2 regions of the Micromonospora sp. DT53 genome follow, and region 2 is predicted to be linked to the other one. Evidence: riboswitches for the same ligand, from Rfam matches in the RefSeq annotation. Region 2 holds a riboswitch; the other holds the start of a gene.
The links. Region 2 has a riboswitch for thiamine pyrophosphate ahead of ACLQ3B_RS00460 (ECF transporter S component). Riboswitches for the same ligand answer to the same signal wherever they lie in the genome.
Positions count from the first base shown of each region.

Region 1 (4,407 bases), on a different contig from region 2:
TCGGTGCCCGGAGCAAAGAGGTTGCCCGACGGAACGGTGTACGTCCCGTCGTCCTCCGGGTGGATCCGGATCACCTTGCCGCGCAGGTCGTTCGTGTTCGCGGAGGTGCGCTGCGAGTCGTAGTCCTGGCGGCCCGCCCGCTCGTCCAGCGGCGAGTACGAGTTCGACTCGAACGGGTTGGTGTTGTCACCGGTGGCCAGGTAGAGATTGCCGTCGCCGTCGAAGGTCATGCTGCCGCCGGCGTGGCAGCAGGTGTTGCGTTGGGTGTCGACCCGCAGCACCTGCTTCTCGCTGGCGAGGTTGATGGTGTCGCCGGTGACCGTGAAACGGGACAGCAGGTTGCGGGTGACCCCGTCGTTCGGGGCGTAGTACAGGTACACCCAGTTGTTTGTGGCGAAGTCCGGGTCGAGCCGGATGCCGATGAGGCCGTCCTCGTTACCGGTGAAGACGTCCAGGTCGACGGCGGTGACGGTGTTGCCGGTGTCCGGCTTCACGATCTGCACGCGACCGTCGCGCTCGATGTAGAACACCCGCCCGTCGGGGGCGATGTCCAACTCCATCGGGTTGCTGGTGTTGCTGTCCAGCGTGACCTTCTCGAAGTTCGAGGTCTTCGAGGCGCCGCAGTCGGCGTTCTCGACACCTGCCGCGGTGCGGATGCCGCCGAGCAGGTGGGAGAGGAACTCGGGCTCGGCGTACGACTCCCGGGTGTGCCCCAGGCCCGTGTACCAGGATCGGCCACCGTCGTAGTCCTGACACCAGGAGACCGGGTGGTCCGCACCCATCGCGCCGGCGCCGGGGGTGTAGCTCTTCTCGTCCAGGCTGGCCAGCACGTGGACGTCCGGCCGGGGGTTGGTCTGGTAGTTGTACCACTCGTCGAACCGGGACCAGCGGTCCGGCAAACCGGCGGTGGACGGGTGGGCGTGGTCCTCCACCTTGACCGTGGCCTGCTGGTTCTGCGGGTGGTTGGCGAAGTACGCGCCGACCAGGTCGCCGTACCAGGCCCAGCTGTACTCGGTGTCCGACGCGGCGTGGATGCCGACGTAACCGCCGCCGGCCTTCACGTAGCGCTCGAACGCCGCCTGCTGGTCGGCGTTGAGCACGTCACCGGTGGTGGAGAGCCAGATCACCGCCTTGTACTTCGCCAGGTTGGCGTCGTTGAATGCGGCGCCGTCCTCGGAGTTGTCCACGGTGAATCCGTTGGCCACGCCGAGCTGCTGGATGGCGGCGATGCCGGTGGGGATGGAGTCGTGCCGGAAGCCGGCGGTCTTGGAGAAGACGAGGACGGAGAAGGGATCGGCTGCGGCCTTTGGCGCCTTCGGCGCCACCTGGCTGACCGGGGCTGCGGCTTTCGCATCCCGTGGGGGGACCTGGGCGGCCGCCTGGGCAGGCGCGCCGAACAGGGTGGTCGAGGCCATGGCCAGGGAGATCAGGGTTGCGGTGATGGGTAAACGGGCACGACGAGAACGGGACACGCCGCCTCCTGTGTCGTAGTGACAGAGATCGCGGGAGTCGGCTCGCCGAAGGCCGTCCCTGATGGAGCCGGTGGTCACACCCTGCCAAGGTGCCTCCACCGACATTTTGTCGAATCGCTGAACAAATTAATTCGGCTGGCTCGATGTCGGGCAAGATGCGGACGGGTAACGGTTCTGCAACGGGGGGCGACATTCCGAACAGGACCGCATGAAGTGCCCCATTGGATCTCGGTCGTTTTGGCGTGGCCCGGTCGCCGGCCGCCGCCGACCCCCGCGCCTTGGCAGGCCGGCGGATCTGTCGTACGGTGACACGCAAGTAACCCACGGGAGCCCGGTGTACCGGGCTGAGAGGGGGGCTGACAGCCCCCGACCGTCGAACCTGATCCGGGTAATGCCGGCGCAGGGAGGAGCGTTGCCGTGCCGTCCCTGGGGCGATTGCATCTCATCACCGACACCCGACCCGGTCGCGACCCACTCGCCGTGGTTCGCGCCGCCCTCACCGTGGCCCACGCCGAGCTGGTGGTGCAGGTCCGGGTCGAGGACTCCGCCACCGACCGCGAGGCGTACGAACTGACCCGGCGGGTGCTGGCGCTCTGCGTGTCGTACGGGGCGACCTGCCTGGTCAACGACCGGTTGCACGTGGCGTTGGCGGTGGGCGCCGCCGGTGGGCACGTCGGCGCAGACGACCTGCCGGTCGCCGCCGCCCGCCGGGTGCTCGGCCCCACCGGCGTGCTGGGCGCCACCGCCCGCGCCCCGGGTACCGCGAGCGAGGCCGTCACGGCGGGAGCCAGCTACCTCGGCGTCGGGCCGTGCCACACCACAAGCACCAAGACCGGCCTGCCGGATCCCATCGGGCCCGCCGGGGTACGCGCCGTCGTCGACGCCGTCGACGTCCCGGTCATCGCGATCGGCGGAGTGACCGCCGCCCGGGTGCCGGCGCTGCGGGCCGCCGGGGCGTACGGGGTGGCGGTGGTCGGCGCCGTCTCCGCCGCCGCCGACCCGGCACGGGCCACCGCCGAGCTGATCGAGGCCCTGACGTGCTGACCGGCCGGTCCCCGTCACCGCCGTCGAGCGACCGGGTCCGGCCGGACGTGGCAGTGGTGGGGGCGGGGCCGATCGGGCTGGCGATCGCGTGGCGTTGCGCCGCGCGAGGGCTCCGGGTGGTGGTGCACGATCCGGTACCCGGCTCGGGGGCGTCGGCGGTGGCCGCCGGCATGCTCTCCCCGGTCGCCGAGGCGTACTTCGGTGAACGGGAGCTGACCGGGTTGCTGCTGGCGTCCGCCGCCCGCTGGCCGACGTTCGCCGCCGAGCTGACCGAGACCACCGGAGTCGAGATCGGCTACCGGACCGAGGGCACCCTGATGGTCGGGCTCACCGGCGACGACCTGGCCGAGGCGCGTCGCCTGTGGGCGTACCAGCAGGGGTTGGGTTTGCCGGTGACGCCGCTGCGCCCCAGCGAGCTGCGCGACCGCGAACCGGCGCTGGCCCCACGGGTGCGTGGCGGCGCCCTCGCGCCCACCGACCACCAGGTCGACCCCCGGCTGCTGGTGCCGGCGCTGCGCGCGGCCGCGCAGCGAGCCGGCGCGGTGCTCGTGCCACAGCCGGTCCGAAACCTGTCCGATGTGGACGCCAAGGTCACCGTGGTCGCCGCCGGCTGCGGGGCTGCCGCGCTCACCGGCCTGCCGGTGCGGCCGGTGAAGGGCCAGATCCTCCGACTCCGCGCGCCCGACGGCGTCGCGCCGGGCTTCCGGCACGTGATCCGGGGGTACGCCGACGGCGAGCACGTCTACCTGGTGCCCCGCACCGACGGTGAGGTCGTGCTCGGCGCGACCGTCGAGGAGCGCTCCGACACCACTGTCACCGCCGGCGCGGTCCAGCGACTGCTGCGCGCCGGGGTCGACCTGCTACCCGAACTGGCCGAGTACGACCTGGTCGAGGCGATCGCCGGGCTGCGCCCGGGCACCCCGGACAACGCGCCGATCCTCGGGCCGCTGCCCGACCGACCGGACGTCCTGGCCGCCACCGGGCACCACCGGCACGGCATCGTGCTCACCCCGATCACCGCCGACCTGATCGCCGACCTGGTGCTCGGCGGCGTACCCGATCCGCTGCTCACGCCCTTCCGGGCCGACCGCTTCGGCGGCCCCGCGTCGGGCGGACCTGAACCGACGATGGAGGGGGACCTGTGGAGTTGACGGTGAACGGGTCCGGGCGCAGCGTCGCCGCTGGCGCGTCCGTGGCGGACCTGGTCCGCGACATCGTGCCGCACCCACGTGGGGTGGCGGTCGCGGTCAACGGTGAGGTGGTGCCCCGGACCGGCTGGCCGGCCCGCGTGCTGCGCGACGGCGACCGGGTCGAGGTGCTCACCGCGGCCCAGGGCGGGTGAGCGGCGTGTCGTTCGAGCTGGGTGGGGAGACCTTCACCTCACGGCTGATCCTCGGCACCGGCGGCGCCGCGAACCTGCACGTGTTGGAGCAGGCGATCCGGGCGTCCGGCACCGAGATGGTCACCCTGGCGCTGCGCCGGGTGGGCACGGCCCCGGGCTCAGCCGGCGGGCTGCTGGAGCTGCTGGACCGGTGCGGCGTACGCCTGCTGCCGAACACCGCCGGCTGCCACACCGCGACCGAGGCGGTGAAGGTGGCCCGGCTGGCCCGGGACGCGTTCGACACCGCCTGGGTCAAGCTGGAGGTGATCGGTGACGAGCGGACCCTCCTGCCCGACGGGGTGGAGCTGCTCCGCGCCGCCGAGGAGTTGGTCGCCGACGGCTTCACCGTGCTGCCGTACACCAGCGACGACCCGGTGCTCGCCCGCCGCCTCGCCGACGTTGGCTGCGCCGCGGTGATGCCGGCCGGCTCCCCGATCGGCTCGGGGCTCGGTATCGGCAACCCGCACCACATTCGACTCATCCGGCAGGTTGTGCACGTGCCGGTGATCC
Region 1 is NZ_JBNCKM010000004.1:540,878-545,284, forward strand. Features, by position in the region: gene ACLQ3B_RS16790 (ThuA domain-containing protein) at 1-1,415, opposite strand, end outside; TPP riboswitch at 1,786-1,895, shown strand; gene thiE (thiamine phosphate synthase) at 1,890-2,516, shown strand; gene thiO (glycine oxidase ThiO) at 2,513-3,667, shown strand; gene thiS (sulfur carrier protein ThiS) at 3,658-3,858, shown strand; gene ACLQ3B_RS16810 (thiazole synthase) at 3,855-4,407, shown strand, end outside.
Region 1: another riboswitch for thiamine pyrophosphate. It lies ahead of thiE (thiamine phosphate synthase); the one in region 2 lies ahead of ACLQ3B_RS00460 (ECF transporter S component).

Region 2 (4,407 bases):
GCGGCCACCCGGCCGATCGTCTCGGTCACCACGGCCAGGTAGTCCTCGGCACTCACCGTCATACGTCCTCCGTCGTTCGATTGCGGGCCAGCCAGCGAACCGCGAAGTCGACAGCCGCCCGCTGGCGCATCAACCTGCCGGTCCCGGTGCCGACCGGTCCGGTGCGTACCGCCCCGGTGGCCTCCAGGTCTTCGCCCAACGCGGCGAAGTCGTCCGCGTCGAGCCGTACGTCCTGCCACCACGCCCACTCCCGGCCACCGTCGCCGGTACGCACGGCGGCACCGAGCCGCTCCCGGGGCGAGCCGGGGCAGCGATACTCGGCCAGGTGCAGCGAGGTGCTCACCGAGTGGTCCACGCCGAGCAGCAACACGTCGGCGTCCAGGTCGTAGAGCCGGGCCAGCGGGGAGCCCTCGCCGAGCATGTCCGCCAGGGTGTGCCCGGCGACCACCTGCTCGGCGGCCGGGCCGAGCGCGGCGAACGACACGTGCGGGTGGGAGCTGCGCAGCGCACCGGGCCAGCCGCGGACCGTCTCGGCGAGCGCACCCATGAACCGGCTCGGTGTGACCGCCGGGTCGAAGCCCGGCATCTCCGAGCGGATCAGCGGCCACCAGTCCGCCGGCACCGGCGGCCGGCGCCACTGCGCGGGGTCGCTGTTGTCGGGCGTGTGGGTGGGCACGACGATCGTGCCGTCCGGGCCGAGGGCGTCGCGCAGGGCGAGGACCACCGCGTGCGGGCCGCCACTGACGAAGCCCAGCGGGCGCAGCGCGGCGTGTACCAGCAGCGTCGCGCCGGGGCGTACGCCCAGCACGCGCAGCTGCGCGGCAATCGAGCGACGGCTGCCCGGCCCGCTGACGTCGGTCGTCACCACGGCTTCCCCTCGTTGACCCGCACGGCTCAGGCCGTCCCGCCGACTCGGGCCAGGATCGCCTCGGCGAGCGGGGCCGGCGCGGCGTCCGGGATCCAGTGACTCACCCCGGGCAGCCGCACGAAGCGGTAGTCCCCTGTGACGTTCGCCGCGCACGCCTCGGCGGCGGTCCGGCCGATGGCGATGTCCCGGTCACTCCAGACGTATGTGGTGGGCACCGCGACCGGGCCGACGCCGGCCAGGTCGGCGCGGGACATCGCGCGGTACCAGTTCAGCGCGGCCGTGAGCGCCGCCGGCTCGCGCATCGGGTCGGCGTACCTGTTCACCCGGGACGTGTCGCCCGCCCCGCCGAGCAGCATCCGTAGCGCGGTGGCGTGCCACGCCAGCAGCACCTTCTCCGCCTTGCCCGGCTTGCGGAACAGCGCAATGTACGACGAGCGGAGCTTCTGTCGGCCGTCGTTGGCCAGGGCGTGCGCCATTGCCGACGGATGCGGCACGGACACCGCGGTCAGCGTGCGGACCCGCTCGGGGTGCCGGGCGGCGACCGCCCAGGCCACTATCGCGCCCCAGTCGTGCCCGACCAGGTGGACGGCGTCCAGCCCGAGCGCGTCGAGCACGGCCACCACGTCGCTGACGAGTTCGGGGACCCGGTAGTCGGCCACCGCAGTGGGCCGGGCGCCGGGCGAGTAACCGCGCTGGTCCAGCGCGTACGTGCGTAGCCCACCCGTGTGCAGCATCGACGCCACGTCGTCCCACTCGCCGCTGTGCTGGGGGAAACCGTGCAGCAGCAGGACGGGTGCGCCGCCCGGTGGACCGCCGACGGTCACCTCGAACGTGAGGCCTCGCGCGTCAACCCGCATGATCGGAAGCGTACCCAGAGGGCGGCGGCCCGGTCGCTCCCGCAGGTCAGGAGGATGCCCTGCTGGGCCCGCGACAGTGGTCGGTGTTAGCGTCAGCGAGACAACTTCATATCCGACAGGGGAGCGCACAGCGCTGAGAGTGCGGGCACGCCCGCAGACCCTCGAACCTGATCTGGGTAATGCCAGCGCAGGGAGTTCGGTCGACCTCCAGCCGCGCCGCAGTCCGGTGCCACCGGACGCGGCGTGCGTCTTCTCCTGGTTCTCTTCACTTGAACTGGGAGCAAACCATGGACAACACCACCAACCGTTGGCGCACCATCGACATCGTGGTCGCCTCGGTGATCGCGGTCGCCTTCGGCGTCATCTTCTGGGCCTGGGGCCTGGTGTGGAGCGCCACCGAGGGTGCGTTCGCCTTCTTCCCGCCGGCGCAGACGCTGCTCTACGGCGTCTGGCTGATGCCGGCGGTGATCGGTGGGCTGGTCATCCGCAAGCCCGGCGCCGCGCTCTACTGCGAGACCGTGGCCGCAGTCCTGTCAGCGCTGCTGGGCAGCCAGTGGGCCGGCACGGTGATCCCGCAGGGCATCGTGCAGGGCATCGGCGCCGAGTTGGCCTTCGCCGCCTTCCAGTACCGGTCGTTCCGGCTGCCGACCGCGGTGTTCGCCGGCGCGCTGACCGGCCTCAGCGCCGCGCTGTTCGACTTCTTCGTCTGGAACGTCGACTACGAGCTGACCGACTACCGCATCCCGTACGCGCTGCTCACCATCGTCAGCGCCACCGTGATCGCCGGCCTGGGCGGCTGGTTGCTGACGAAGGCCCTGGCCAACACCGGCGTCCTGGATCGCTTCCCCGCAGGCCGAAACCGAGCCCTGATCTGACCCCTCCTCGATCACGTTGATCAAGAGGTTTGCGTCAACGGAAGCCGATTTTCTGACGCAAACCTCTTGATCAACAAGGTGGAGCGGGAGCCTGGGAGGGGTGGGTTGGTGGGCGGGGTACTGCTGCGGGGATTTGGGTGGCGGCATGCTGGGCGGCGCGCCTGGGCCGTGCGCGGGGTTGATCTGCGGGTTGAGGCTGGGGAGCGGGTTTTGCTTCTCGGGCCCTCGGGGGCTGGGAAGAGCACCCTGCTCAGCGCGCTGGCCGGGCTGCTCCCCGAGGACTCCGGCGAGCAGGAGGGCACCGTCGAGATCGACGGGCTCGACCCGCGCAAGGGGCGGGAACGGGTCGGCATCGTCTTCCAGGACCCGGAGACCCAACTGGTGATGGCGCGCTGCGGCGACGACGTCGCGTTCGGGCTGGAGAACCGGGGAGTACCGGCCGACGAGATCTGGCCCCGAGTGGACGAGGCGCTGCACCGGGTCGGCTTCCCGTACCCCCGGGACCGCCACACCGCGGCGCTCTCCGGCGGTGAACAGCAACGCCTCGCCCTGGCCGGCGCGCTGGCCCTGCGCCCCGCCCTGCTGCTGCTCGACGAGCCGACCGCCAACCTCGACCCGGCCGGGGCCGACCTGGTCCGGCACGCGGTGGCCGGCGCGCTGGACGCCGACACCACCCTGATCCTGGTCGAACACCGGGTCGCCGAAGCACTGCCGCTGGTCGACCGGGTGGTAGTCCTGGAACCGGGTGGCGGCGTCCGCGCGGACGGCACACCCGAGGCGGTCTTCGCCGCCCACGGTGCCGCCCTGGCCGCCGAGGGGGTCTGGGTGCCCGGTCACCCCATCGCGCCCCGGGCGGCCACCGCCGGGCCCGGGCAGCTGTTGCTCACCGCCGACCGGCTCGGCCTGCCGCCCCGCCTGGGCTCCACCGACCTGGCGGTACGCGCCGGTGAAGCACTCGCCGTACGCGGACCGAACGGCGCCGGCAAGTCCACCCTGGCGTTGCTGCTCGGCGGTCTGCTCCGGCCGGGCAGCGGACGGGTCACCGCGTCCACCGAGTTGGCCGGCGCGGACAGGCGCACTCCCCCGCACCGGTGGCGGGCGCCCGCGCTGGCCCGACGGATCGGATCGGTCTTCCAGGACCCGGAGCACCAGTTCGTCACCAGCACCGTCTTCGACGAGCTGGCGCTCGGCCCGCGCCGCACCGGTCAACCCGAGGCGGCCGTCAAGGAGACAGTGGCCGGGCTACTGGACCGGCTGCGGCTGACCCGGCTCGCCGCCGCCAACCCGTACACCCTCTCCGGTGGTGAGGCGCGGCGACTGAGCGTCGCGACCGCCCTGGCCACCGCGCCACGTCTGCTGATCTGCGACGAACCCACCTTCGGCCAGGACCGGCGGACCTGGCGGGAGCTGGTCGACCTCTTCGCCGACCTGCGCGACGCCGGGCACGGCGTGGTCACGGTCACCCACGACGCGGACTTCGTCGCCGCGCTCGCCGACCGCACCGTGACCCTCCGACGCGCCTCGGACGACGACCGATGATCAGCATCGAGCCGGTCGCCGCGCCGGACGCGCCGTTGGCCCGCCGCAACCCGGTGGCGAAGGTCGCCGCCGCACTGGTCTTCTCGTTCACCCTGCTGGCGACCCTGGACCCGGTGGCCCCGGCGATCGCCATCGCCCTCGAACTGGCCGTCCTGCCGCTGTTCGGCATCCGCTACCGGGTGCTGGCCCGAAGGGCCTGGCCACTGCTGCTCAGTGCCGCCGGCATCCTGGTCACCCTCGTGCTGTTCGCCGCCGACCGGTCCGGCCG
Region 2 is NZ_JBNCKM010000001.1:90,410-94,816, reverse strand. Features, by position in the region: gene ACLQ3B_RS00475 (sugar isomerase domain-containing protein) at 1-62, opposite strand, end outside; gene ACLQ3B_RS00470 (aminoglycoside N(3)-acetyltransferase) at 59-868, opposite strand; gene ACLQ3B_RS00465 (alpha/beta fold hydrolase) at 895-1,725, opposite strand; TPP riboswitch at 1,833-1,937, shown strand; gene ACLQ3B_RS00460 (ECF transporter S component) at 2,013-2,600, shown strand; gene ACLQ3B_RS00455 (ABC transporter ATP-binding protein) at 2,709-4,139, shown strand; gene ACLQ3B_RS00450 (energy-coupling factor transporter transmembrane component T family protein) at 4,136-4,407, shown strand, end outside.